One region of the Veillonella sp. T34266-5 genome, then DNA from elsewhere that is predicted to be linked to it. Evidence: riboswitches for the same ligand, from Rfam matches in the RefSeq annotation. Region 1 holds a riboswitch; the other holds the start of a gene.
What was found. Region 1 has a riboswitch for cobalamin ahead of nikB (nickel ABC transporter permease). Riboswitches for the same ligand answer to the same signal wherever they lie in the genome.

Region 1 (15,690 bases):
CATCGCGTACACAATGGTTGATATGTCCTTCGAGGACCACTTGGCCAACCTTATGCAACGCGGATTTGGCTGCATTGATTTGGGCTAGTACATCTTCACAAGGAATGTCTTCTTCAATCATTCGATCAATAGCTTGCACTTGACCTAAAATTTTACGCAATCGACGATGTAGATTGTCTGAATCCATACACTGTTTCATAATACTCCTCCAATTTGGGCATGCTTCATCATCTTATCTATTATACGACAATATGGTTAACAAATACAATACATACAAGTATGCTAAAAATAGATAACTTATGATACAATACAATCAATATATGATAGTTGTATTATAGGGATGTTATTAGTGAAAGTTTATATACTTAGAAGTCTGCTGTAAGGTAGATATAGGTGAATCTATGTTTATATTTCGAATAGTGCGCCGATTAGTTCTTATCATTTGTATATTGCTAGGGGCTATATATGTGTATGATACATATCAAAGCTATCAAGGAACAAATCGCGTTAGTAAGGCTCATACAACTGTAGAACAGACAATTGAAGAAAATGAAGATACATTAAGTCGGTGGGAACGCATGCATCGTGTTTTTACCTTCCGAGAAAAGGTTGAAGCCGCGCTTCATCAACGTGTGCCAAAGGATAAATGGGTGAAATCTGAAAACATTCCAGACAATGCGAAACGAGCTCTTGTGGCCATTGAAGATAAACGCTATTACAAGCATGGTGCTATCGATGTGCTCGGTGTGACGCGTGCTTTTTATGTTAACAGCGTTGCTGGTGAAACTGTTGAGGGTGGTAGCACAATTACTCAACAATTAGTAAAAAATCTATTTCTGTCGTCGAAACGGACGATGTCGCGTAAAGCGGAAGAAGCCATTCTAGCGGTAGAGATGGAGCATTACTATAGTAAAGATGAAATTTTAACCATGTATTTGAATACGGTCTATTATGGACATAATTATTATGGTATAAAAGAGGCTGCCGAAGGGTACTTTGGTACCAGCCCTAGTCGATTGACCTTAGGTCAATGTGCAATGTTAGCGGCATTGCCCAATGCACCAACCTATTTGGATCCTTATGAAAATTATAAAGGTGCTAAAGCTCGGCAAAAATTAGTTCTCGCTCAAATGGTAGATCAAGGTATGATATCTCAAGCGGAGGCGGACTATGCATATAAGCAAGAACTTGGTATAGAATAAGATATAATATTCGTAAACGAAATATATTATATAATTGAATAAAATTTCTGCTTGCATTTATAAATATGCAGTGATATACTAACACCTGTAGTCGATAAGACATGAAGAATTCATAATGAATTCGTAGTATAATAATAAATGGTATGAATCATACCTAGTATAATTTAGTTTATGAGGTGTTATCATGGGTAAAGCAAATAAAGTAGTACTCGCATATTCTGGTGGTTTAGACACATCCGTTATCATTCCTTGGTTAAAAGAAAACTATGGCGCTGAAGTTATCGCTGTGTGCGTAGACTTAGGCCAACCTGAGGATTATGATGCGGTTGAGAAAAAAGCAATCAAATCTGGCGCAACTAAAGCGTACATCGTTGATGCTAAAGAAGACTTCGTAAAAGATTATGTATGGCCAACAGTAAAAGCTGGTGCAGTTTATGAAGGCAAGTATTTATTAGGTACATCCTTCGCTAGACCTTTAATCGGTAAAATCCTTGTAGATATTGCTAAAAAAGAAGGCGCTGATGCCATCGCTCACGGTGCGACTGGTAAAGGTAATGACCAAGTTCGTTTCGAACTTGCTATCAAAGCATTGGCTCCTAATATGAAAATCATCGCTCCTTGGAGAGAATGGGATTTGAAATCCAGAACAGACTGCATGGAATATGCAGCTAAACATGATATTCCAGTTGTAGCTACGAAATCCCATCCATATTCCATGGACCAAAACGTATGGCATTTGTCCCATGAAGGCGGCGACCTTGAAAATCCAGCAAATGCTCCTAAAGATGATGTGTACTTGGTAACACATACTCCTGAACAAGCTCCAGATGAAGCTGGTTATGTAACTGTATCTTTCAAAGATGGCGTGCCTGTAGCAGTAGATGGCCAAGAAGGTACTCCATTACAATTGTTAGAAAAACTCAACGAAATCGGTGCACACTATGGCGTAGGCGTTGTAGATATCGTTGAAAATAGATTAGTAGGCATGAAATCCCGTGGCGTTTATGAAAACCCAGGTGGATCCATCATCATGTATGCTCACAGAGAACTTGAATACCTTTGCCTCGACAGAGCTACATACCACTACAAAGAACTCATTGCTAACAAATACGCTGAACTTGTATACGATGGCATGTGGTTCGCACCATTGATGAACGCTTTGCAAGCATTCGTTGATGAAACTCAAAAAACTGTAACTGGTGAAGTAAAACTTAAATTGTACAAAGGCAACATTATCTCTGCTGGTGCAACTTCTCCATACTCCTTGTACAGCGAAGATTTCGTAACATTCGAAGAAGATGATGTATACAACCAAGCTGATGCGGCTGGTTTCATCAACTTGTTTGGTTTACCTCTTAAAATTAATGCATTAATGAAAGAAAAGGCAGGTAAATAATGGCTAAATTGTGGGGCGGGCGTTTCACAAAAGGCACAGATAAAGCGGTAGAGGATTTTACATCCTCTATCGCTTTTGATGCTAGAATGTACGCCGAAGATATTGCGGGTAGTAAAGCACATGCGACAATGCTTGCAAAACAAAATATTATCTCCGACGCAGATCGGGACGCTATTGTAGCGGGCTTAACAAAGATTAAAGACCAAATCGATAAAGGTGAGTTCCCATTCTCCGTGGCTCTTGAAGATATTCATATGAATATTGAAAAGCGCCTAACAGATGATATCGGCGAAGCAGGTGGTCGTTTACATACAGGCCGTAGCCGTAATGACCAATGCGCAGTTGATTTACACATGTACGTGCGTAAAGCCGTAGTAGAAATGGGCGAGCTCATCGTAGATATGCAAAAAGCCCTCATCGAAACGGCTGAAAAATACAGCGATGTTATCATGCCTGGCTATACGCATTTACAACGGGCACAACCTGTATTGTTCGGTCATCATATGATGGCATACTTCTCTATGCTAGAACGCGACTTTGACCGTTTGTTGATGGTCTTCAAACACGCAGACATCATGCCACTTGGTGCAGGGGCCTTAGCTGGTTCTACGTACGGTATTGATCAAACCTATACACAAAAACTACTCGGTTTCTCCCGTATTTACGAAAACAGTATGGATGCTGTATCCGACCGTGACTATGTAGTTGAATTCTTGTCCTTTGCATCTCTTGTGATGATGCACTTGAGCCGTCTTAGCGAAGAATTGATTTTGTGGTCTACCAATGAGTTTAACTTCATTGAACTTGATGATGCTCATTGCACAGGCTCTAGCATTATGCCACAAAAGAAAAATCCTGACGTATGTGAACTCGTTCGTGGTAAAACAGGTCGTACCTATGGCCACTTGTTAGGTCTTTTGACAACCTTGAAAGGATTGCCTCTTACCTATAATAAGGATATGCAAGAGGATAAAGAGGGCATTTTTGATGCTATCGATACAGTACACTTTGCATTGTCCATTAATGCGGCTATGGTCCGTGGTATGAAGGTCAATGGGGCGCATATGAAAGCTGTCCTCGATGATGACTTCTCTAATGCTACAGATATGGCCGATTACCTTGCGAAAAAAGGCGTTCCATTCCGTGAAGCGCACGAAATTGTAGGCAATGCTGTACATCATTGTATCGAAAAAGGTTGTGTATTGCTTGACTTATCCGTTGAGGATTTCAAAGCAATTTCTCCATATTTTGATGCGGACATTCTAGATGCTATTTCCATTGAAGCTTGTGTAGCAGGTCGTAACAACTATTCTGGTACGGCTCCAGAATGTGTGGAAAGACAACGTAATAATGGGAAGCAAATCATTGCTAACGAAGAAGCACAAATCGATAGCTGGAAATCTATCGTAAACTCTGTACAAGAGTAATTCCTTTTTATTAGAATCATAGATGCTTTCTTAGTTTATAAAATTGGCTCCACCTTTAGGTGGGGTCAATTTTTGTCTATATTGGGTGGACTCGTAGCGGATAATGGTCTTGTGGCACAACACTATAATCTGAATAGATAGTGATTTTCCGCACATTTAATTGATTAAACTAAAAGAAAATGATACTTTTACATTCATCATACCGTTTCTAATCAAAAATAATATATAATTACTATATTTTTATTCAATTCGTGTAATATGCTTTGTCCACTAATAAAATACTTTTAATTTACCACCTATGGTGTTATTATTAATTCGAAAAACAAATAAAAACGGTACCTTCACATTCCCGCCCATTACAGCAGGAACTGAATGTACTTAGCGGTTTTAATATAGTTACGTGAATTATGGACGAGAAAAAATTCACCTTATGAAAGGGGATTGATACATGAAAACCACCGCTAAAAAAATGTCTGTATTCCAGCTAACCACAATGGTAGCAGCCAATATGCTAGGAGCTGGGATCATTATGTTACCAACCAATTTGGCTCAAGTTGGTACTATTTCAGTGTTATCTTGGCTCGTGACGGCTGTGGGTGCGCTTTTGCTAGCGTATATTTTTGCTCAAGCGGGTATGTTCTCTCAAATTAAAGGAGGCATGGGCGGTTATGCAGAACACCGCTTCGGTAAGACTGGACATTTTATGGCGAGCTATGCTTACAGCATATCTCTCATCATTGCTAATATAGCGATTGCAGTTTCCGCAGTTGGCTATGGCTCAGAATTCTTTGGTGTTGATCTAAATGCAACGCAAACAAGTCAAGTAACGATTGTCTTGTTATGGTTTGCAGCGATTTTGAACTTTAGAGGAAACCGCTTTACAGGTCAGCTCAGCAATATTACTATTTGGGGCTGTATTGTGCCAGTATTACTAATTGGTACAATTGGTTGGTTCTGGTTTAGCCCAGATACGTATTTGGCGGCATGGAATCCAAACGACTTGCCGTTCTTTGAAGCAATTAAACAATCCATTGCTTTAACATTGTGGGGATTCCTAGGGTTTGAATCTGCAGCAGCAAATGCAGATGCTGTAGAAAATCCAAAGAAAAACGTGCCAATTGCAACATTTGCAGGTACATTAGCAGTGGCGGTGATTTACATCTTGTCCACGAATGTTATGGCCGGTATCGTGCCTAACACAGAATTACTTAATTCCAATGCACCATTTGGACTCACATTTGCATACATGTTTAATGACACAATTGCAAATGTTATCATGGCGCTCATGATTATCTCTTGCTGTGGTGCTTTACTTTGCTGGCAATTTACATTGTCTCGCGTATTCAAGAATGCAGCAGAGGCAGGTTATTTCCCTAAGGTGTTTGCTCGTGTAAACAGCAAGGATGCACCTGTGCGTGGCGTATTTATCTTATTAGCGATTGAAACAATTCTTACATTGTTCACAGCTAATGATTCTTTACGCGATCAATTCCAGACATTGGTAAACCTTGCGGTTGTAACTAATGTAGTGCCTTATATTCTCTGCATTATTGCAGTACCAACTATGATGCACATGTCTGGATTGGAAAAACGTCGTATTGATCGTTTCTATTTCGTTGCTGTTGCAGGTGTTTTATACTGTTTATACGCAGTATATGCGTGCGGTGTTGATGCCATGCTCGGTAGTGCTGTTGCAGTAACTATTGGCATTTGCATTTATATGATACGCAAAGGTTGGGTAGCGTATCGTGCACAACGATTCCAACAAAGTATCGATTAATTGAATACTCTCTCGTCTTATAGAGGCTGTCACTTCGGTGATAGCCTCTTTTGGTTATATGCATAGCAAAATGTTTTATATGTAAATTAAATTAAAATACAAATGTAAATATATACGTTATATACAGAAAAGAAAAGTAAATATAAAGCAATTATTTCAAGAAATGGGGCACAATATACGAAGTAATGCATGTAAATAATAATGAATATTGTTTTTATGAATAATTATGATTGATTGACGAATATACACTAAGGGGTATATGTATTGTTGGAGAATTATAAATATAGTATATTTATAATTAATAAAAGTGAATAAACTGAGTGTCGGTTTTACCGAGCGTAAAAGAGGAAAATGGGTGTAAATCCTATACTATGAAAATAGCTGTAATGAGGAGCGATATTTCGTATTAGGGTCACTGGGAAACTGGGAAGGCAGAAATATTGTGATGAGTCAAAAGTCAGAAAGCCTGCTCAATCTTGAGGAACATTGTGCTAGAACACGGTGTTTTAATTTAGGTTAGTCAGGTGGGCTAATCTTTTTTTATGGTTATTTCATAAATTTTATTACACGGAATCATATTATATGTTTACTCATTATGTGTATCTATGTTTATTCACTATTATGTAGTTTTATTTAAAAGGGTATAGGAGGTGCCTATGGGCAAACGCTTTGCCAAGCAATTAGGACAATTTATTGTTACCTTGTTTGGCATCACATTTTTGACATTTTGTCTTACCTATTTAGCTCCAGGGGACCCAGTTACGATGCTACTGGAAACGGCGGATACCATCGTGTCTCAAGAAATGATTGATGAAACTCGAGCACAATTAGGCTTGGATAAGCCGTTTATCGTACAGTATGCAAACTGGGTAGTCAATGCAGCACAAGGTGACTTAGGAATGAGTTACTCTGCTAAAAAACCGGTAGTAGATCGCATGTTAGAAGCATTACCTGGTACGCTTGCATTGTCAGGAACCGCATTGGTATTTACGATTATCTATGCATTACCGGCAGGTATACTGAGTGCGTATAATCGGAATAAATGGATAGACTATGTACTGAGAAGCCTTTCCTTTATAGGCGTATCTATGCCGTCATTCTGGTTAGGCCTTGTATTAATTTACATTTTTGGCTTAAAGCTCGGTTTAGTTCCAATCGCTTCATCTCGTGTAACAGCGACAGGTGTTATTTTGCCAGCCGTTACATTAGCAGTTGTTGTAGGCTCTAAATACATGCGCCAAGTTCGACTCGTTATTCTTGAAGAGATGCAAAAGGATTACGTTATCGGTGCCCGTGCCCGTGGTGTGAGCGAAATGAAGATTTTATTCGGTCACATTTTGCCTAATGCTGTATTGCCATTGATCACTATTTTAGGTGTTGTTATTGGTTGGTTATTAGGTGGTGTAGCCGTAGTTGAAATGGTATTCTCCTGGCCTGGCCTCGGGAATATGGCCATTTACGCCATCACTATGCGTGACTATCCATTGATTGAAGGTTTTGTGTTATGGGTTGCTATTGCATACATGTGTATCAATGCTTTAGTTGATGCATCCTATGTTCTATTGGACCCTAGATTGAAAAGGGAGAGAGCATAATGAAAGAATTTATTCAGAAACATAAATTGTTCTCTTTCTACACTGCATTGATGCTTGTTATCGTATTCATTGCTATCTTTGCACCATGGCTTGCTCCGGGCGATGCTTTCACATCGGATATGTCCAAGGCATTACAAGCACCTAGCGCTCAACATTGGTTTGGTACCGACAAATTGGGCCGTGACGTATTGTCTCGTATCATTTATGGTACTCAATTATCTTTGTTCATGGGTGTATCCATCGTAGTGATTATGGTGAGCATTGGTACAGTCATCGGTGCCGTAGCAGGTTACTTTGGTGGCAAGGTTGAAATGGTTCTTATGCGCTTGGCGGATATCATGTTATCCTTCCCAGGTGTAGTACTCGCCATTGCCATCGCCGGTATCCTAGGGGGCAGCATTGTAAATACCATCTTAGCATTATCGGTTGTAGGGTGGGCTAAATATGCGCGACTTGTTCGTTCTATGACGTTGAAAGTACGCGGTGAAGAATATGTAACGGCTGCCGTTATGATGGGGGCCTCTACATGGACGATTTTACGTCGTCATATTATTCCTAATATTTTGCCACTCGTTGTAACCACAGGGGCTCTTGATATTGGGGCTATTATGATTGAAGTTGCCGGTTTATCATTCCTTGGTTTTGGTGCGCAACCACCAACACCTGAATGGGGTCTTATGCTTAATGAAGGTCGTCAATATTTACAAACCAGTCCATGGCTGATGGCCTTCCCAGGTATATCCATCCTTATCGTAGTTGCTATCTTTAACCTTTGGTCAGATTCCTTACGGGACGTAGTAGATCCTAAGAACCAAGGATAATAATGTATTTGAATCTTTATTATGCTACCTGATGTGTAATAGGGAGATATAGTTTTGTATAGTGTGTTTACAAGGAGATTGTAAATGAAAAAATCTTGGAAAAAAGCGCTGTTAGCAGGCCTTAGTATCGTAATGATGGGCTCCTTTATCGCAGGTTGTGGCTCCAATAATGGTGCTGATAACAAGGACGTATTAAAGGTTGGCGTAACTAACTTTGCATCTACATTAGAACCTACAGAAAACTTCTTCGCATGGGTTGTAATGCGTTATGGTGTAGGTGAAACATTGGCTAAATTTGACGAACAAATGAAGCCACAACCTTGGATTGCTTCTAAATGGGAAGTATCTCCAGACCATAAAACATGGACGTTTACCATCAACGATAAGGTAAAGTTCTCCAATGGTAAGAAAGTTGATGCTGCAGCAGTTAAAGCATCTATCGAACGGGCTTTTGAAAAATCCAATCGTGCGAAAACATTCTTCGAATATGACTCTATGGAAGCTAATGGTCAACAATTAGTTATTCATACAACAAAAGAATATCCTAATATGCCTGGGCTTTTAGCGGATCCATTGTTCCTTATCGTCGATGTACAATCTGAAAAAGACGGACGCAACTTTGCGAAGGAAGGTCCTATCGGTACAGGCCCATACGTAGTTAAATCTTTCACTAAAGAACGCGCTGAAATGGCTGCTAACGAAAACTATTGGGATGGTGCAGTACCATTCAAAACTGTAGAAATTCCTTCCATCGATGATCCTAATACGCGTGCTATGAGCTTACAATCTGGCGACGTAGATATGGCTGTTAACATCGGTGCTGGTGAAATCGGCTTATTCCAAAATAACGATAAGTTCAAGGTTGATGAAATCGCATCTCTTCGCGTAGTATTGGCTCGTATTAACCAAAAAGGTGTTCTTGGTGATGACAAAGTACGTGCAGCTGTTATTTCCGCAACAGATCGTAAAAACTATGCCGATGTATTGCTAAAAGGCACATTCATTCCTGGTTCCGCTCCAATTCCACCATCCATGGACTATGGCTTCAAAGATTTGAAAGATCCTAATGCATATAATGTAGATCGTGCTAAACAATTGTTAGCAGAAGATGGCTGGAAAGATACTGATGGGGACGGCATCCTTGATAAAGATGGTAAACCGTTAACATTCAACTTCGTTGTATATAACTCTCGTGCAGAATTACCACTTTATGCCGAAGCTGTTCAAGCAGACCTTAAAAAAGTGGGTATCGACATGAAAATCAAAACAGTTGACTATAACTTGATTGATAAAATGGGTCAAGATGGCGACTATGATATGCTTATCTCCAATATCGTAACTGCTAATACAGGTGACCCAATCTGGTTCTTGTCTAACTATTGGCATACTAATATCGATGGTTCCAACCCACAAAATGGTTCTGGTTACTCTAATCCTCAAGTTGACCAATTGTTAGATGCTGCTGAAACTGAATTTGATCCTGCAAAACGTCGTGACTATGCAATTCAAATTCAACAATTATTGATGAATGATGGCGCTGCATTGTTCTTAGGTTACCCTAAAACTAATATCGTTACTGGTTCTTACTTGAAAGGTGCTGTCATGTACCCAAGTGACTACTACTGGATTACTAATAAAATTACAAAATAATAAGGAGCTATAATGGCAGAAAACATACTAACTGTAGAGAACCTTAACATCGCGTACCAAGGTGTGCCTGCTGTTATGGATGTAAACTTTACCTTGGAACGCGGTAAGGTATTGACCATTGTAGGGGAATCTGGATCCGGTAAGACTACTGTGATCCGGGCCCTTATGGGTTTGTTGCCTGCAGGTGGTGAGGTCACAGATGGTACAATGATCTTTAATGGTCAAGACCTTCGCACCCTATCTAAGTCAGAATGGAGATCCATACGTGGCAAAGACATGGCCATGATTTTCCAAGATAGCGGTAGTGCACTCGATCCGATTGTACGCATTGGTAAACAATTTAGAGAACTATTCAAAGCTCACATTGAAATCTCCAATGACGAATGTGATCGTCGTGCTATTGAATTATTAGAGTCTGTTGCGTTACCTAATTGCGCAGATATCCTTCGCCGCTATCCACATGAGCTGTCTGGCGGTCAACGCCAACGTGTTGGTATTGCCATGGCATTAGCATTAGACCCAGCATTACTCATCGGTGATGAACCAACATCTGCTCTAGACGTGACAACACAATCTCAAGTTGTTATGCAAATGATGGAATTATCTAAAGTGCATAATTCCGCTATCGTTATGGTAACCCATAACCTTGGTGTGGCGGCGTATATGTCCGATTACATCATCGTTATGAAAAAGGGCCGTGTTGTAGATGCAGGTACGCCACAAGAAATCTTAGAAAACCCATCTAATGAATACACAAAACAACTAAAAGATGCGGTACCAACATTGGAAGGAGGTCGTTACATTGACTAACTACGCAGTAGAAATTAAAAATGTATATAAACGATTCCCACTTCCTACTGGTGGCGAACTTGAGGCATGTAAAAATATCAATATCACCCTTGAAAAAGGGGAATCTCTTGGTATTGTAGGTGAATCCGGCTCTGGTAAAACAACATTGGTTCGTATGATTATGAAAATGTTGCCTATTACAGAAGGTGAAATCTATGTCGATGGTGTTGAAATTCAACATATGAATGCAGAACAAACAAAGGAATACCGTAAAAAAATTCAAATGGTATTCCAAGATCCATCTGCTGCATTTAACCCACGCATGAAGGTTAAGGATATTATCCTTGAACCACTATATAATTTTGGGCTTCTTGAAAAGGGAAAAGAAGAACAAATCGCTGGTGATTATCTTGAAATGGTAGATTTACCGCGCGAGTTCATGCATCGATTTCCTCATGAGATGTCTGGTGGTCAACGTCAACGTGTAGCTATTGCACGAGCTATCGTTTTGGAACCTGAAATCCTCGTATTCGATGAGGCAACGAGTGCCCTTGATGTATCTGTGCAAGACTCTATTGCCTATCTACTCGCTAGATTGCAAAAGAAACGGAATTTAACATATTTGTTCATCGCTCATGATATTGCTTTCATTCGTACTATGTGCCATAAGGTTGTAGTCATGTATAAAGGGGCTATCGTTGAAGAACTAGATGCGTTCCATCTAGCAGATGCTAAACATCCATATACAAAGGTGTTATTGAGTTCTATTTTTGAAATTGGTAAACCACACAATCCATTATCGATGGATACCATTACTAATGATACAAATATATAATCTTATTGGTGAAAGCCTTCGCGTATGCGAAGGCTTTTATCTTTTCTATTTGCTAAATATATATTAGATGATTGAGAACTTTCGATAAATAGGATATGATAAAGATATTTTACGCGTATGAGTCAAAAAGGTGAATTGAAGGATTCTAATTTGAGGTCTGCTCTTATTGCTGGCATAGATCGTGATAGCTATGCTAAAAACCTTTTGAAAAATACATTCATAGCTGGTAAGGCACCATTGCCGCCTAGCCTTGATTATGGATTTAAACAATTAAAGGATACCAATCCATATGATCCTAATAAGGCTAAAACTTTATTAGCTAAGTCTGGTTGGACAGATACCAATGGGGATGGCCTTGTAGATAAAAATGGTCAAAATCTCTCGCTAGTTTTATATACTTATACATCAAGACCTGAATTGACGCTTTATGCGGAAGCAATGCAGGCGGATTATAAGAAAATTGGTATTGACGTACAGATTAAAATTGTCGATTATACGATGCTTGATGAACTAGCTAAAACCGGTGATTATGATTTATTGGTTTCTAGTGTCGTTACTGCTAATACGGGTGACCCTGTGTGGTTTTTAAAACAATATTGGGGTAGTAATATCGATGGAGATAATCCGAATAATGGTTCTGGATTTAATAACTCCCGTTTTGATGAACTTACGGCACTTGCAGGCTCTACGCTAGATGCTACAATCGCACGCAATGCTATCATCAATGCCCAACAAATTTTGCTCGATGAAAATGCTACCATATTCCTTGGATATCCTAAGATTAATATGATTGGTAAAAGCTATCTAAAGGGTATTCACACATCACCTAGTGAATACTATGTAATCACGAAAGATTTGAAAAAAGAATAAGTAGTATTGATTTAGACACAATAAAAGGACCAGCTATAAGGCTGGTCCTTTGTGTTGTTCAATTATTATTTTTTGCTGTCTACTGCATCGAGGTCATTCATATCCACCTCGTTAGCACGGCCAATCATGCGATTATATTTTACATATAATTGCGTATATGCTTCGCCATAGGAGGAGTTGATAATGATGTAATTTCTTGCTTCTGCAATAAATTCTTTTACAGCATCTTGATATTGTTTAACCGCAGCTTGCGTTTCTGGTTTTGTACCCGGTTGCAAGTCATTCAAGCGTTTTGTAATTTCTTGTAGATTGGTTTCGACCTTTTGTGTATCTGTATTACCATCAGGATCGATAATATCTATGGTTTGAGATAATAGTATATTTAATTCAATAAAATTAACTGCATTGACTCTGTTTTCATCAGCAAATTCTTTCATGCGTTCTGTATATAATTCGTTATTACGATTTTCAAGTGCTAAATCGTATGCATTATAGGCTGCATTGAATTGATCTGCTAATGGTACATATTGGCTAGCTAAGTTATCACTGCCTACAAAATTATCTTTTTCAAAAGTTCGATCTGTATAGTAGTTTTGAAGTTGGTCAGCTACAGGAATTAATTGCGATAAGATGGTAAGTAACTCATCTGTCGCTTTATTTACATCCTCATATGGTGTAGAGCTTTCTTCTTTAGCTGCTTCAAGCTGAGCTTTTAATTTCTTATAGTCAGGTAATGTTACAGACGTATTATGTGTATGATTGCGCAATTCTTCAAGGGTTGGTTGTATTTGATAGGTATAGGCAACACTATTCAAATTAAATGTATCAGCAGCCTCAATATAAGGTCGTAAGGCATTGATCTTGTCCTCAATTGTAGAGCGATATAATATTGTAGTTGCTTTATTGGATAGGAAATGATAAGCGAAATAAATCCCACCACCAATAACAGCAATTCCTAGAATTACGGCTAAGATTAATTTAATATAACCCTTTTTCAATTGCCAATACTCCTTATAAAACGTGTTTGTGAAAAAATATCTATACTTTATATTCTATACAGTTGATATCAGTATTATTATAGCATAGATTAAAGGGGCAAAAAAGATACATATAACTGATAATTATTAAATAAATATGAATAATATATACAAATCATATATAAATTATTATCAAATTTTGTTTTAATGCATAACTCTGGGAGTAAAACTTGTAGGCTGCTATAATGGTATATATATGATCGTATAAGGGAGTATACAATGCAAGATTCTAAGATTATGAATAACTTTTTTACAACAGAGCTCATTGCTAATGGGGAAGGTCGTAATGTTTTATCTGCTATTGAAGATGGCTTACGAAGCTGTGATGAGTTTCTTATTAGTGTTGCTTTTATAACAGACGATGGATTATTAGTTCTAAAACCAATTTTGAAAGAATTAGAAGGACGAGGTGTAAAGGGGCGTATTTTAACGACGGATTATCTTGGATTTAATAACCCTAAAGTATTAGATGATTTAGGACAGTTAAAGAATATAGAGCTTCGAGTATATTGCACTACTAATGGTAGTAAGCATGGTTTTCATACAAAGGGGTATATTTTTAAACAAGAACAGTCATATCAAATTATTGTAGGTAGTTCTAATTTAACAATTAATGCACTTAAGAAAAATAGAGAGTGGAATACTAGGGCCAAATCTAATGTAAATGATACTTATACTAAAGAAGTATTAGAGGAGTTTGAATTGTATTGGAATTCCGAGTTTACTATGGAATATTCGGAGTTCTTGCCTTGGTATCGACCTAGATGGGAACGCTCTAATCGTCTCTCCCTAAAAAATATTGCTGAACAGGTGAAGTTAAAAGGCTCGTTGAAATTAGAGCCTAATCTAATGCAACAGCAGTTTATAGATAACTTTAATGAATTACGTCATCAGAATGAAAGTAGAGGCTTATTAATTTCTGCCACTGGTACTGGTAAAACGTATGCGGCAGCATTTGCAATGCGAGAAATGCGACCTAAACGATTGTTATTTCTAGTACATCGCGAGCAAATTGCCAATCAAGCACTCAGTAGTTTTCAACGGGTGTTTGATGATCAATCCATTTCTTTTGGTATTGTTTCTGGTAATGTAAAACGTTTTGATGCGGATTATGTATTCTCTACTATGCAAATGATGGGTAGAAATGAGATTTTGCAAAAATATAATCCAGATGACTTTGACTGTATTATTATCGATGAAGTGCACAGGGCTGGGGCTGAAAGTTATCAAAGAATTATTGATTATTTTAAGCCAAAATTCTTATTAGGTATGACTGCTAGTCCAGAACGTACGGATGGATATGATTTATATAACTTATTTCATCATAATATTGTATATGAGATTCGTTTAGAACAGGCTTTAGCGGAGGACTTATTATGTCCATTCCATTACTTTGGGATAAGTGACCTCTGGATAGATGGTAAAGAGATTAATCTTGAAGAGGATACTATTAGTTTCTCCAACTTATCGGAAGGGGAACGTGTTGATAAAATCATAGAGAAAATTCGTTATTTTGGCCATAGTGGAAGTCGCGTTAAGGGATTGGTGTTCTGCAGCAATAAAAAAGAGGCTAAGGAATTATCCGATGCATTTAATCTTAGAAAGTTTAGGACAATTTCGTTGACTGGTGATAATTCGCAAGCAAAACGTGAAGATGCTATAGCTCGTTTGACTGGTACTGGAGCTTATCAAGGCTTCGTAGATGATCAACTAGACTATATATTTACAGTAGATATTTTCAATGAAGGCGTAGATATTCCTGAAGTAAACCAAGTCATTATGTTACGTCAAACAGAAAGCCCTATTGTATTTATTCAGCAGTTAGGTCGTGGATTGCGTAAATTTGAAGATAAGGAATATGTGGTTATCTTAGATTTTATAGGTAATTATTCTAATGGCTATATGATACCGTTGGCTTTATCCGGTGATAGGAGCTATAACAAGGATACACTACGTAAATATGTACAATCCGGTAATCGTATTATTCCTGGGACGTCAACAGTTCATTTTGATGCGATAGCTAAAAAACGTATTTTTGCTGCTATAGATACGGCTAATTTGAGTAGTGCTAAACTTATTAAAGAAGCCTATTTAGATTTGAAATATAAGCTGGGTCATATTCCTAGAATTAAAGATTTTAAGGATTACGGATCTATTGATATTACAAAAATTTTTACTAAATATAAGTCCTATCATCATTTCTTAACTCAAATAAAGGATAAAGATTATAAGATAGTTTTTACGCCAGTTCAGGAACAGATGTTACACTTTATCTCTCAAAAATTGGC
Region 2 (15,690 bases), on a different contig from region 1:
AACTCCTCAATATACATCAAAAATTATCAATCTACTTTTATACTATTATATACTATTTTTATAACTAAATCTATTTTTTTCTTTTTATTCTCATTAAAATATTTTAATTGAATAATTAAATTAATTTATGAGATAGAAAATACGCATAAAAGCGGAGATTCTCTAATAAGAATCTCCGCTTATTATTTTTTATAATAATTTGCTACAGCAGATTAAAATACATTAACAAGATCGATTGTTTGATTACGATTAGGACCAACAGATACGATACCCAAAGGCACGCCTGTTACTTCTGCAATACGTTCTACGTATTTACGAGCATTTTCAGGCAATTCATCATAAGAACGGATGCCGGAAATGTCTGTTTCCCAACCTGGCAATGTTTCATATACAGGTTCGCATGCTTCAAGATCGTTCAAGCTAGCAGGGAAGCCTTCCACGTTTTTGCCGTTTAATTTATAACCTACACAGATTTTCAATTCTTTGAAAGAATCAAGAATATCCAAACGTGTAATAGCTAAATAATCAAGGCTGCTAAGACCTGCTGCGTATTTTACAACCATAAGGTCTAACCAACCAGTACGGCGAGGACGACCTGTTACAGTACCGAACTCATGACCAAGCGTACGAAGTTCTTCACCAATTTCATTAAGTTGTTCTGTAGGGAATGGGCCTGCACCAACACGTGTAGCGTAAGCTTTCACAACGCCGAAAATATTTTTCAAATAGTTAGGACCTACACCCGCGCCTGTGGAAGCACCACCAGCGATTGGATGAGAGGATGTTACGAATGGGTAAGTACCATGATCAAGGTCTAGCATAGTTGCTTGCGCACCTTCGAACAATACCTTTTTGTCCTCTTTAATCGCTTTCAACACAGCATTATTTGTATCAGTTACATAAGGTTTCAAAGCCTCTGCATATTTGATGTAATCTGCTAAGATTTCATCGTAATTAACAGGTTCAGCATCGTATACCTTTGTAAGCATTTTATTTTTAAACTCAACATTGTACGCCAATTTTTGTTTAAAAGTTTCCATGTCGTACAAGTCGCAAATGCGGATGCCGATACGGTTTACCTTATCAGCATAGCAAGGGCCGATACCGTTTTTAGTTGTACCGATTTTAGCATCACCTTTGGATGCTTCTTCGGCCATATCAAGAGCAATATGGTAAGGCATGATGACATGAGCACGGTCAGAAATGTGAAGGGATTTAGCAGATTTACCTTGTTTTTCAAGACCTTCAATTTCTTGTAACAACACCTTAGGATCAATAACAACGCCTGTACCAACGATATTTTGTTTATCATCGTACAAAATACCACTTGGCAATAAACGAAGTGCGAATGCCTTGTCATCTACTACAACAGTGTGACCTGCATTATTACCGCCTTGGCTGCGCACTACAACGTCTGCACGTTCCGCGATCCAGTCAACGATTTTACCTTTACCCTCGTCACCCCATTGAGTGCCGATTACCATACTTGTTGCCATATCTATGTCCTCCAATTGTGAAAGTCAAATTAATCCATAGTTATTATACAACATAATAGCAAAGCACGAAAAGACTAAATAAAGAGTTTAATTCAAACGCGCGTATATATGTGCCCTTACGAATTAGTACACGCCTGTTCTAATTTTAAAGACGTATATTATGCATCCCTAAAAATTAGCACAAGCCTATACTATATAACAATTATTTTATTTAGGTTCTTTCAACCAGAAGCTCATTAATAATCCTAACGCACCAACAGGTATCAAGGTCATTAATGCAGTTTGTACATCATAAATATCTGCTAAATGTCCAATATATGGTGCTACGAGGCCACCTAATGTAATGCCGAGGCCCAATGTAATGCCTGATGCAAAGCCTGCATTTTTAGCAAGGTATTTTTGGCCTAGAACGGTAATAGGTCCATATTGTGAGAACACGCCAAAGGCCATTGGTATCATGGCGCCAAAGAATCCCCATGCATTTGGCACGAAGATAAACACTAATACGGATGGTAAAAATATAATATTACCTAAACGCACTGTTTTTAGAAAGCCTAGCTTATCAGATAGGGCACCACCCATATAGGTGAGGACAGCCCCCATGGCAAAGTACATAGTAAGTGTCAAACTAGATACACCAGCTTCGCCATTGATAACGGTAATGTATAAAATCGGTATAAAAATCGATAATACGGAGAACAAAATTGATCGAGAGGCAATGACGAAAAATAGCTTTGTAAAACTCACCCAATCGTTTATGCCTGTATTTGTTCCCTTAATTTGGCTTTCACATTCACGCGCATCTTCGGCCTCAGTAGTATGACCTGTGAAAGCATATAGATATAGCAACACGCCGAGCGCGGCAATAGCCGTAAACACCCAGAGGAATTGGCCGCCAAAGACATAAACGCCACCAGCAATGAGCGGCCCTAAGGCAAAACCAGCACTGCCACCAACCGCAAAGCGCCCCATGGCATTGCCAATCTCGTGAGATTGTGTACGATTTACAAGAAGAGCCGCCTCAGGATGGAATAACGCTGCCCCTACACCAGCTAAAAGAGACAAAGCAAGAATCATTTCATAGTTCGTAGCCAACGCCATAGCACTAATGGACACAAGAGTCACCGTAAAGCCTACCGGAATAAACCAAGGTACGCGCCATCGATCCGCTACATACCCCAAAATGGGCTGCGCAATAGACGCTACCACGGTATTACAGAAAATAATGGAAGCCGATTGATAATAATTAAGATTAAAATTAGCAATAAAAAACGGTATCAATGCAGCGAGGGAGCCTTGACCGAAATCGTTAATGCAATGAAAGATAGGCGGTGCGTATTTTCTTATGGTGCTTTTCATGTATCCTCCTTTTATTGGGATAAATCAACAACTATAGGTTATGGATGATGAGGGTTCAAAAAACTCCACCGGCCGGGTCTGACTTCGCCCTTCGGGCTTCGCAGGGCCAAAGTCGTTTTTTAAACCCTCATCATCCATCATTCAAAACGTTTTCGCCCTTATCCCCATACCAAGCATGCTAAACAAAAACCCCATAACAAAATACACACTAGGGCGAAACACAAAGTCGTTTTTTACTTAGCCTATCCCCTTTCTAACTACTAATAATTATGAAGCACCATATGAAAATACGGCACTTGCGATAAACGAAAAAGGGCTGATGCCCTTCTCAAAACGACTTTGCCCTGTCTGCCTTTATGGCTCGTTTCGGCATAGAACTTATAGCGAAAAAGGACGGATACCTTCCTCAAAACGACTTCGGGTCCCGCTTTAGCGCGATAGCGTGTCGGCCCGTCCCCTATTCCCATAGGCTCGCTTTTGGCATATAGGTACTATGAGAAAAGGACGAACACCCTTCTCAAAACGACTTTGCCCCTGTCCCCAAAGGGGACAGACCTGGGCGGTGGAGGCTTTGAGGAGGGTGTTCGTCCTTTATCAAAGGTATTATAGGCCGAAACGAGCCATTATTGTATCTACGTGTTTCAATAGTTTATATGGATCAAAGCATGCATCGATTTCTTCGTCGGTCATGTATTTTTTGATGTTTTCATCGGATTTTAGACCTGTAGCGAAGTCTTTGCCTTCGAGCCAGCGTTCCATAGCGTGTTTTTGTACCCAACGGTATGCTTCGTCACGTACGGCACCTTTGTCTACGAGGTGTGTCAAAATTGTTTGGCTGAATACAAGGCCACCTGTAAGGTTAAGGTTTTTAAGCATTGTTTCAGGGTATACCAACAATTTATCGATGGTACGGATTGTTAGGTGAAGCATATAGTTCAACGCGATGGTTGCATCTGGTAAGATAACGCGTTCTACGGAGCTATGAGAGATATCGCGTTCATGCCACAAAGCTTGATCTTCATACGCAGATTGTGCATAACCACGCAATAAACGAGCCATACCACAAATTCTTTCACACGTAATAGGATTGCGTTTATGAGGCATCGCGGAGGAACCTTTTTGTTTAGGGCTAAAGTATTCTTCAGCTTCGCGTACTTCGGTGCGTTGCAAGTGACGGATTTCCAAAGCGATTTTATCCAATGTACCGCCTACAACAGCAATGGTGGACAATAGTTCAGCGTGACGGTCACGTTGTACGACTTGAGTGGCGATTTTAACAGGTTCAAGGCCTAGTTTTTCACATACGTATTGTTCTACGAATGGGTCGATGTTGGAGTATGTACCAACAGCACCTGACAATTTACCAACAGCAACGCTTTTACGAGCATGTTCCATGCGTTCGATATCGCGTTCTACCTCTGCCATCCAAAGGCAAAGTTTTAAACCGAATGTAGTAGGTTCGCCGTGAATACCATGAGTACGACCAATCATAGGCGTATGTTTGAATTCTGCAGCGCGACGGCGCAATACAGCATGTAATTGCTTCAAATCTTCAATCAAAATATCGCAAGATTGTTTCATCATATAGCCAAGTGCAGTATCCTTAACGTCTGTGGATGTCAAGCCAAGATGAATGTATTTAGCCGCTTCAGGGCCTACATATTCGCCCACAGCAGTCACAAAGGAAATGATGTCATGATTTGTTTCACGTTCGATTTCGTGAATTCTTTCAACATCAAAATTGCCCTTTTCCCGAATGATTTTTGCCGCTTCCTTCGGAATCACGCCAAGCTCAGCTTGCGCTTCAGATGCCAATGTTTCAACCAATAACATTGTGTCGAACTCATTACGTTCGCTCCAAATATGGCCCATTTCTTCTCGTGTATAACGTGGTATCATGATGTCTCCTTTGCATGGTGAAAGCTAGATTTTTTATATAATAATTGTACCATATGTGAAAGCTTGGTTCAATAAATCTTCCGCAATTTTCCGAATAATATATATATTAGATTTTCTTAATGTTCGGTATTTTATTGCTATCTCTACATTGTATTTATATATAGATTGATTTGTGATTTATTATTATAATAGTAATGTATAAATAAGTTATATATCGTATCAACATACTAATACTATACACATATAGGAGTACATCATGGCAAAGAAACAACATAAAAAACAGGTACAACAACCGAAGGAATCTCAAACAGCAGGCACGTTGATAAAATTATTTTTTCTCATCAGTTTTATCGTTCTAGGCTTATTCGTATTTAATGACATGCCTATCAACTGGATTTTAGGCGTATACGCAGTCGATATTCTAGTATCTCTTATCTATGTAGTCATCAATAAAGGTCGCATCGCTACATCCAATACCGTTCATACGAATGTGCGCCGCATCGTGGCTTTCTTAATTATGCTCATTACTATGTTCTTCTATGCCTTTGCATTGTGGCGCGTGGATCAATATACTACGCAAATGCAAGTGACATTATTCATCGGTGGCATCATCATTTACTATGCGGTATTCAACAGCACGAAAACGGCGTTAAAAAAGTAGGTCGTTGAACAACGGACTCATAACATAGCACGTAGTCGAACAACAGACTGCTAAACTAGCAAATCATAGGCGTAACAAAAGAGGCATATCTTACATACATTCTTGTATGTGAGGTATGCCTCTTTATTGTCCTAGTACGACGGGGATGGCTAGGGACACGACTTGTCCACGTTTATTAACAATACTACCGCTGGTCTTGATGATACGTATAGCTTCGTCTCGTACATCAGGAGGGACGGAGTCCTCTACGATACGCGGGGTATTAACGCCGACAATTACATTGCCGCTAGCGTCAAAGTTAACGCGCACAACGGCTTCGCCGCGTACAGATGATGCTTGGCCTTGTTCTTTCACTTGGCGCAAATATTCTGTAGGATTAATATCCGATTGTTCGAGCCACGCCCGTTGACCCGGCGTCAGCAAATTGAGTGCATCCGCAAAAAACGATAGATCTTTATCTGTATTATCGAGACCATTACCTTCTGCATTAGGATCCGTCGATACGTCATTGCCTACTAATTTCTTTTGTTGTTCCTGTTTTTGATGTGTCACAACACCTGTCTCACCACCAGTAGCCTCAGATTCTATGGGCTTTGGAACAGCCCATTCACGTTTTGTAGCCGATGCTGGTTGTTCTGTATCTATAGTTTTCTGTGGTTCTACGGTATTTACAGGCGATTTCGTTTCTTGTTTCTGAGCTACTGACGCAGGTGCATCTGTAGGCGGTTTTGCCTCCTCTGGTGGCGGCGTTACCGTCGGATGATCCTCGGCGTGTTCGCTTTCACCAGCATCGGCCAAATCAAAGCTAATCTCAGCTGCCTCTTGGCCTGCACCAGTGCCACTCATGCCCTTTAGTGAAAGCCCCATGCCCGTTATCATGAGAATACTGATGCACAGGGATATCAAAAACGGTCGAAAATAATGCGATTCAAACATAGAATCACTTCCGATCCGTAGCGACACTAATGTACTTAGCGCCATTTACTTTCAGCATATCGAGAAGGGCGATGACCTCGTTATAATACACGTCCTTAGACGCGCGAATAACAAAGGCCTGACGCGGTGTGGTCCGCACGATATCCTGTACCTCTTGGGATAGATTATCCGCAGAAATTTCGCGGTTATCGATATAGAGTTTATGCGATGTGGTGAGAGTAATGATAATCGGTTCAATGGATTTAGCCGTCGAAGTCGATGTGGATGGTAAATTTAACGGGATTTGTTGCTCCGTATTCATGTATAAAGTGCCGACCATGAAGAATACCAATAGAAAAAATACAATATCAATCATAGGGATGATCATGATGGTCGGTTCTTTTTTTACACCTAATGTACGACGTCTCATAGGTCATGTTCCTCGTTGTACGCATCGAGGATGCTACCACATTCATGTTCCAAGGCTACGATAAAATCATTCACCTTTGCAGCACAGTAACTATGGAAGCCAAGGGCAATAATGGCAACGGTAAGACCTGTAGCAGTTGCTACTAACGCTTCAGATACACCGCCTGTAATGATAGTAGGCGCTCCAATATCGCCACCTACAACGGCAAAGGCGCGAATCATACCAAGAACAGTGCCAAGCAAACCAAGCAAGGGAGCCATCGTAACAATCATGCTAAGCCACCCAAGGCCACGTTTTAAGCGTTCATCGGTATAGCCTACCAAGTCTTGTAAACGGTTTTCTAAACCATTGTAATTTTTTGCACTGCGCAAAGCCTTTGCAAAGAGAGTACCTAGATTTTGTGTATCTCGTTCTAGTACGGTTGGCAACATAATCCAGCCTGGATGATTATTTAGGACAGCCGTGAATTGGCGCATGTCCTTACGGAATTTACGGTATAGAAAAAATCGCTCAATACCAATCATTAGGGTAACAACTAGAAAGATAACGAGTGGGTACATAACGAAACCACCAGCTACAAATAAATGTGCAATGCTACTCATACTAACCTCCAAAACCCACACCCATTTAGGTTCTTATCTTATAATTATACCACGTTTTTATACATCAAAACATATGGGGCTCACGATAGATGAGTAAAAATATACTAGTTGCTGTATAGGAGTCAACAAAGGCAAAAACTATTATGAGAAAACACACAAAAAGGGCTACCTCAAATAATATTGCTATTTAAGGTAGCCCTTGAAGGTACATTCGTTATGTACCTTTGTATGAAATTTTTATATCTACAATTTAGTACTTCCTATGAGGCATGGACTTTCACAAGTAATGCGCACAATGTTCGTACATAGTTAGATATTATTTATCAAGTTTATTAATATCCAAACGATTCATGCTGCCAATGAAGCGATTGTAAGATTCAATCATATCATTGTAATGATCAGCTGATTGGTCACCTAAGAATGTACGAACTCTACCAATCGTTGTATTTAATTGAGACTTAGCAGTGTTATATTCTGGACTAGTAACGGTGCCAGCTACATCCATGATGCCTTGTAACTCTTGGTTAGCTGCATTTACATCGATTTGTTTACCTTCTTCAAAGCCATCTAATAGAGCTGTTAAGCGTAAATGAACTTCTTGAACTGCAGCTGCGTTTTTCTTACCAGAATCTTTAAGTTCTTTTAACTGTTCTTGTTGGTTTTCCGTGTTGTGTTTGTGAACTACTGCATCTAACTGATTATATGCTGCATAGAATTTATCATATAGTTGAACGTATTTAGGTCCTAATTGTTGTTCCTTAGCATAATTATCTGCTTGATATGAATTAGTTTGGTAGTACGTATCCAATTCACTAGCTACTGGTACAATATCCTTTAATACAGCTAATACGTTGTCTAAAGGTTCCTTCATATCATCATATGGTACGCCAGCGTCTTTAGCAGCTTGCAACTTTTGTTGTAAGGTATCAAAGTGTGGTGCCATGAAGCTTGTTAAATGTTGCCCCTCTTTTAGTTTTTGAACGGACGGATTGATAGCATATCCAAAGCGTACGGACCAACTATTAAAATCGCCAATCGCTTCGATATAGTTATTGAACACTTTAATGTCCTGTTGCGATGCCTTTTGAGCGCCTTGTTGCACCCCATTGGCAATCTTAGAAAAACTACAGCCACTCATAAATAATGGGGATGTAAGAGCAGTTACACACAATACTGCTGTTGTCAGTTTTTTTACTAATGGATTCAAAATAAATCTCTCCTTTTAAAATAACCCATAAAGTATACATCTATAACTAAATTATATACCATATATGATTTTTATGAAAGCTATATTTATGCATTTCATGAAACAAAAAAGGCATAGTACCTAGCATTTTCTATCAATTACAAACCGATAGCAGTATAGATACTATGCCTATATGTATAGAGATTATTTTAAGGACTTGTCAAAGACGCCTATAAGTTCTTCGACGGCTTGTGATTCACTCATTTCACCATCTAAAACAGCCGCTTCGACTTCGCCCATACGACCTTGAATGACTACATTATTAAAGAATAGGTTGTGCAAGTGTTCGTCAATCATATCGCGTACCCAACGAAGGGATTGTTCTTGACGACGTTTGAGGAATACGCCATTTTCTTTACCTTGTTCCGTAAATTCTTGGATCACATCCCATAATTCGTCGAGGCCGTCCTTTGTAACGGCAGAACATGTGTAGGCTTGAGTTTTCCATTTTTCCGTAGCAGGGCGGATGTAATGCAACATCCGATCGTAATCACTACGGGCAATGAGAGCTCGTTTAAGGTTATCCCCATCCGCCTTGTTGACCACAATGGCATCGGCCAATTCCATAACGCCTTTTTTAATGCCTTGCAATTCATCACCGGCACCAGTCAATACGATGAGCATAAAGAAGTCTACCATGGAACGAACGGTAACTTCACTTTGCCCAACCCCAACAGTTTCGACGAGGATAATATCGTACCCAGCAGCCTCGCAAAGCAGCATGGTTTCTCTACTTTTACGAGCTACGCCGCCTAGTGTACCACCAGCTGGCGATGGACGGATATACGCCTCAGGATGTTTCGTCAACGTTTCCATCCGCGTTTTATCGCCCAAAATACTGCCCTTGGTGACTTGGCTCGTAGGGTCTACGGCAAGTACGGCCACCTTGTAACCTGCTTCAATGAGCATGTTCCCGAAGGCTTCAATAAATGTACTTTTACCGGCCCCAGGCACACCGGTGATGCCGATGCGCAACGCCTTACCTGTACGAGGCAATATAGCTTGTAACACTTGTTGAGCTAATTTAAAGTGTTCCTTATTATTACTTTCTACTAATGTAATAGCCCGTGAAAGTATAACGCGGTCCCCCTGCTCGATACCGCGTACATAATCAGCGACAGTTAATTTCTTGCGCCGCTGTACGGGACGTACCGATGGAGCCAGATGAGCGGAGCTGGATAAAAGGCCATCGTGCATTTCTTTGACGCCTTTCATGACGTGACACGCAAAGGTATCATCCTTTTTCGCATCTTCTGGCACCCAATCGGGGCGATAGGTACTACCCTCGGCATTTGCGTTTTTTACACCTAATTCTGGAGCGCTACTTTCACCAGTAGCAGCCTGTGTATTGCGCAATTCATCCGGAGTAGGCCGTTTGTTATCAGTCATTAGACTCGTCTTGTACGTGACTAGTCAATGTTTCTAGTAATTTTTTCGCCGCTACTGGCAAAACTGTACCAGGGCCAAAGATAGCCACTGCGCCATGTTCGCGTAGGAATTCATAGTCCTGAGCAGGGATTACGCCACCGATGGCAACCAAAATATCTCCGCGACCGCGTTTCTTAAGTTCTTCTACAAGTTGAGGTAACAATGTTTTGTGACCTGCTGCAAGAGAACTGAATCCGACGATGTGAACGTCATTATCCACAGCGTCTTGTGCTGTTTCTTCTGGAGTTTGGAACAAAGGTCCGATATCCACGTCAAAGCCCATATCCGCGAAGGATGTAGCAATAACTTTGGCACCGCGGTCATGACCGTCTTGGCCCATCTTAGCAATCATGATACGAGGGCGACGACCTTCGAGTTCTTCGAAATCATCTGCCATTTGACGTACTTCTTTGATTACATCATCATCTTCATATTCGCTGGAGTATACGCCGGAAATAGAGCGGATAACCGCTTTATGACGGCCACAAACTTTTTCAACAGCAAAGGAAATTTCGCCCAAGGATGCACGAGCACGAGCTGCTTCAAGTGCAAGGGCAAGCAAGTTGCCTTCACCAGATTCTGTAGCATTGGTAATCGCTTCGAGGCAGGATTGAACCTTGTCTTCATCACGGTTAGCACGCAATTGTTCGAGACGACGGATTTGCGCTTCCCGTACAGCTGTATTATCTACATCGAGGATATCCAATGGATCTTCTTTATCTAGACGATATTTATTGATGCCGACGATGGCTTCACGACCAGAGTCGATACGAGCTTGGCGACGAGCCGCCGCCTCTTCAATACGCATCTTAGGAAGACCTGTGTCAATCGCTTTCGCCATACCGCCAAGGGATTCGATTTCTTGAATATGGCCCCAAGCACGACGAATCAATTCGTCAGTCAACGCTTCTACATAGTAGGAACCGCCCCATGGGTCGATAACCTTACATACCTTAGTTTCGTCTTGGATGTAAAGCTGAGTATTACGCGCAATACGAGCAGAGAAGTCTGTAGGCAATGCGATAGCTTCATCAAGCGCATTCGTATGTAGGGATTGCGTATGGCCCAATGCGGCGCCCATCGCTTCCATACATGTACGAGCCACGTTGTTGAATGGATCTTGTTCTGTAAGAGACCAACCAGATGTTTGGCTATGTGTACGAAGAGCCATAGATTTAGGATTTTCAGAACCGAAGCTCTTAATAATCTTAGCCCACAACATACGAGCCGCACGCATTTTAGCCACTTCCATAAAGTAGTTTTTGCCAATAGCCCAGAAGAAGGACAAACGAGGTGCGAATTGGTCAACATGAAGGCCTGCATTGACACCGGTACGGATGTATTCAAGACCATCGGCCAATGTATAACCTAATTCGATATCCGCCGTTGCACCCGCTTCTTGCATATGGTAGCCAGAAATAGAGATACTGTTGAATTTAGGCATGTTTTGAGATGTATACGCAAAGATATCACCGATGATACGCATAGACGTAGCTGGAGGGTAAATATAGGTATTACGTACCATGAACTCTTTCAAGATATCATTTTGGATTGTACCGGCCATAACCTTTTTATCAACACCTTGTTCTTCACCAGCTAGGATGTAGAATGCCATAACAGGCAATACGGCGCCGTTCATTGTCATGGATACGGACATTTGGTCAAGAGGGATACCGGAGAATAGAATTTCCATATCGAGGATAGAGTCAACTGCAACGCCCGCTTTACCAACGTCGCCCACTACGCGAGGATGGTCGGAGTCATAACCACGGTGAGTAGCAAGGTCGAAGGCGATAGACAAACCTTTTTGGCCCGCTGCCAAGTTACGACGGTAGAACGCATTGGATTCTTCGGCTGTGGAGAAACCTGCGTATTGACGTACTGTCCAAGGACGCGTTACGTACATGGTAGAGTAAGGTCCACGCAAGAATGGAGGTACACCAGCCATATAGTCTAGGTGCGTCATTCCTTCATAATCCATCTCTGTGTAGAGAGGTTTTAATTGGATTTGCTCCATTGTTGTATTATATAAGTCTTCAAAGCTTTTTCCTGTTTCTTTTTTAAGTTCAGCAAGCCATGCATCGCGCGATGTGGCAGACTGAGATCCCAAGCCAAGAGAGGAGAAGTCTGGATTTTTAAACATGAGCTCACATCCCTTTCTTATCTTGTAATGTATTTAAAATAGCGTAGCAGTTTGCGCGAACAGAGATGAAATCATCTACACCTGCTTCACGATATACAGGCTCTAGGTCCTTAGATGGTGCCCCTGCCAAAATAACCGTTACATTCGGCATAGTTTCTTTCAATTCCTTCGCAAGTGGTGGAACCAATTCAGGATACGTATCATCTGTAGAACAGATAACTACCACATCGGCGCCACTTTCACGAGCCGCTTTAGCCGCATCAGCCGTTGTTTCATGACCATCATTTTTGATGACTTCGAACGCCGCTACTTCAAAGAAGCCTGTGGAGAAGTCCGCACGAGGTTTATGTTGAGGAATAGGGCCCATATTCGCCAAGAATACCTTCACATTATCTTTTGTGCGTTGTTTATAATTTTCCGTACGCATACGAAGAGCTTCAAATTGTTCCGTCCAACGATGAGCCGTAATAGGTTCGATTGTTTCGGAGGAAATATCGCCCGCATCCAAAGCCTTACGGATTTGACGCATTGTCATTTTTTGCAATGCACCGAGCTCGATAAGGCCAATCAATGCACCTGGCTCTGTTGTGCTTGCTTCGAGTGTAGATTGGGCTTTTACAACCGCTTCTGAATCTGCAGTTGCCAAGTATTCTTCGAGATGAGCTACCCGTTTTTGACGCAATGTTTCTTGATTTTCAGGTTTTGGATCAAGCAATTCTTCCGTCATATTAGCGTACATGTTATTACCAACCGCTACATCCTTACGGAATGCAAGGTTTTTAAAGCGTTCATTAAGAATTGTTTTAACTTGCGCTTGAGGATAACCTTCCTTCAAGGCAGCGATAATGCCACCTTTAGACTCGATAGTTTGGAATTCATCCCAAATTTTTTCGCATAGTTCAGCTGCCAATGTTTCTACATACCAAGAACCACCTACAGGGTCAACTGGTTGACGCAATTCGAATTCAGTTTGTAACATAACTTGAATGTTACGGGCAATACGACGAGAGAATTCATCGGATTTGCGAATTGGTTGATCAAATGGAGAAACTTCAAGACTATTGAGACCACCTACAACACCAGAGAATGCTTGTGTTGTATTACGCAACAAGTTTACATATGGGTCGTATACGGTTTTTGTGAAAGCAGATGTTCTGCCGTGTACATGAACGGCACGGTCGCTTTCACCAGCACCGAAGGCCTCCATAATGCGAGCCCAAAGCACGCGCAACGCACGCAATTTAGCAATTTCCATAAAGAAGTTTGCACCTAGGGAGAATGTAAACATCATGCTCTTAGCAATGGTATGAATATCGATGTTGCGTTGTGCCAATTGCCGCACGTAGCAAACAGCTGTTGCCAGTGCATAGGCAACCTCTTGCACATCGTTGGCACCGCCATTAGCGTATACATCACCGGATACGAGCACTGTTTTAAGCTCAGGTGCTTGATCCTTGGCCCATACAACAGTATGTGCCATTTCATCAAAAGCAGTATCTAAAGACATATGCAATGCACCGTCTTTAGCCCACACGCCGATAGGATCTGCACCAACGAGACCTTTCAAATCGGATGTTTGCTTTTTAGAAGCTTTCACAGTAGCCGACAACATACCGAGCAAAATCGCTGCAGATGCGCCAGTTTCAATGTATAAAGGATTTTCCTTAAGATTAAATCGTTCAATTAATTGGCTGCAATCGGCCATCGTATACAAGGATGTGCCACCTACACCAACAGATGCGCCTACTTGCACATCTTGGTCATGGCGTGTTGCTTCATCAAGACGAATGTTGTGAATAGTGCCACCTTTCACAATTTCGTATAAACTTGCATGATTGGCATCCTTCGGTAAGGATTCATCAACATATTGAGATACACCCCAAGAATCTTTTATATAGCCGCTTGCTTTCGTGCCACGTAGGAACTCGCCAGCACCAGGATAAACGCCCTTTGGAATCTTTTCCTGATGCAATGCAGGTGTATAGATAGGTTGTAACGTAATACCTTCATAGGTTTTGGTGAACATTTTTTTATGGAAATCGCCACCTTTTAACGCCTTTTCAACCTCAGCCTGCCATCGTTCATACGTAGGTTTCTCAAACTCATCAAAGGATACAGGCGCCAGTAAATCGCGTTCAGCGTCCTTTGAAGTCTTTTTGTCAGACATATATGTGCCTCCTTTTCAACTTGAAACCATACAGGGGGAACAGCGCACCGTACCAGTGAGTTGCTTCGTATATGAGTTCCATAGGTGCCAAATATATGTCCATCATGATGATGAATCTCCAGTCAAACTATTAAGCCTATGCCATATATGAACGACCCTCTAGCGTGGCAAATAAAAAAACGTGCCACCCGAGAGTGACACGTTAGGTTACATATTGAATGGTACACTAAAACTATTGTAAAAAGTATACCTCAATCCCCTTCCTATCGCTCGTAGGTACATAACGGTGATTATCAAATAGGCAGTTCTCCTGGCTCGGGCTCAACACCTTGCTTTCGCCTTCCCAGATTGCTCCAGTGACATGTATGAAAGCAGGCTCGTCCTTACAGTGGCGGGACCGCATCGGCTTGTACCGATTTCTCTATTAAGTCTTGCGACACCTATTCTCTATATTCGTTGTTCTAAGTCCAATATAGTGTAAAAATATGCACAAAGTCAATGAACATAACAGTTAATCATAAGTAGCAAATTTCAAGTTATAACTAACGCATATATAGAATGATAAAAATGCATAGGTGCAATTTAGAGAAATTACCTCTATAATTCGCTACTGCTATACTACCACCATGTTATAATAATTCTACTAATGGGAGGTCGTATTATGAACGAAATAAACAAAAAAGGTCTCAGCACCACATTGTTGTGCTGTTTAATTTGGGGTTTGCTGCCCCTCTATTGGGCGCTTTTAAACCAAATATCATCCTTTTCCGTATTATCGCACCGCATCATCTGGTCCGGATTTTGGATGTTCTTCCTCGTCATCGCTACAGGGCGCCAACAACTGCGTATGGACATACAACTTTTACGCACCCATCTTACGCAATTAGGCCTACTATTACTGGCTGCTATACTTATTAGCATCAACTGGTTCACCTACATTTGGGCCGTTACAAACCAACACGTACTCGACACGAGCCTTGGCTATTATATCAATCCATTGCTCAACGTATTGTTGGGCATCCTAATCTATAAAGAAAGATTACTTTGGCCACAAAAGCTAAGTATTGCCATCGCATTCTTAGGTGTGACCATCATGACTGTTCAACTAGGTACATTACCCATAGTCTCTATCATCCTAGCCGTATCCTTTAGCCTATACGGGGCCGTAAAAAAACGTCTCACCATCCATCCATTCTCGAGCATCGCCTTCGAGGCATGGCTCGTTACACCGATAGCATTATGGTATCTAACGGCTGTGGATACCACCTCGTGGTCCTTTATCGAAAACCTAACGCCGACCGGTCTCCTCCTCATCGGTGCCGGCCTTACCACATCGATTCCGCT

Region 2: another riboswitch for cobalamin. It lies ahead of VIHSUH07_RS02260 (methylmalonyl-CoA mutase family protein); the one in region 1 lies ahead of nikB (nickel ABC transporter permease).

What each region holds. Positions count from the first base shown of each region.
Region 1 covers NZ_PPCZ01000003.1:94,324-110,013, reverse strand. The annotation lists gene VIHSUH07_RS01450 (metal-sensing transcriptional repressor) at 1-199, opposite strand, end outside; gene VIHSUH07_RS01445 (transglycosylase domain-containing protein) at 402-1,202, shown strand; gene VIHSUH07_RS01440 (argininosuccinate synthase) at 1,387-2,598, shown strand; gene argH (argininosuccinate lyase) at 2,598-4,025, shown strand; gene potE (putrescine-ornithine antiporter) at 4,474-5,805, shown strand; cobalamin riboswitch at 6,107-6,293, shown strand; gene nikB (nickel ABC transporter permease) at 6,462-7,400, shown strand; gene nikC (nickel transporter permease) at 7,400-8,221, shown strand; gene VIHSUH07_RS01415 (ABC transporter substrate-binding protein) at 8,306-9,871, shown strand; gene VIHSUH07_RS01410 (ABC transporter ATP-binding protein) at 9,884-10,681, shown strand; gene VIHSUH07_RS01405 (ABC transporter ATP-binding protein) at 10,674-11,495, shown strand; gene VIHSUH07_RS01400 (ABC transporter substrate-binding protein) at 11,613-12,365, shown strand; gene VIHSUH07_RS01395 (DUF3829 domain-containing protein) at 12,431-13,363, opposite strand; gene VIHSUH07_RS01390 (DEAD/DEAH box helicase) at 13,622-15,690, shown strand, end outside.
Region 2 covers NZ_PPCZ01000004.1:93,581-109,270, forward strand. The annotation lists gene VIHSUH07_RS02210 (adenylosuccinate synthase) at 213-1,496, opposite strand; gene VIHSUH07_RS02215 (MFS transporter) at 1,704-2,855, opposite strand; gene purB (adenylosuccinate lyase) at 3,459-4,754, opposite strand; gene VIHSUH07_RS02225 (CAAX protease) at 5,011-5,415, shown strand; gene VIHSUH07_RS02230 (hypothetical protein) at 5,539-6,294, opposite strand; gene VIHSUH07_RS02235 (ExbD/TolR family protein) at 6,356-6,760, opposite strand; gene VIHSUH07_RS02240 (MotA/TolQ/ExbB proton channel family protein) at 6,757-7,362, opposite strand; gene VIHSUH07_RS02245 (DUF3829 domain-containing protein) at 7,679-8,569, opposite strand; gene meaB (methylmalonyl Co-A mutase-associated GTPase MeaB) at 8,753-9,997, opposite strand; gene scpA (methylmalonyl-CoA mutase) at 9,990-12,179, opposite strand; gene VIHSUH07_RS02260 (methylmalonyl-CoA mutase family protein) at 12,184-14,346, opposite strand; cobalamin riboswitch at 14,630-14,805, opposite strand; gene rarD (EamA family transporter RarD) at 15,008-15,690, shown strand, end outside.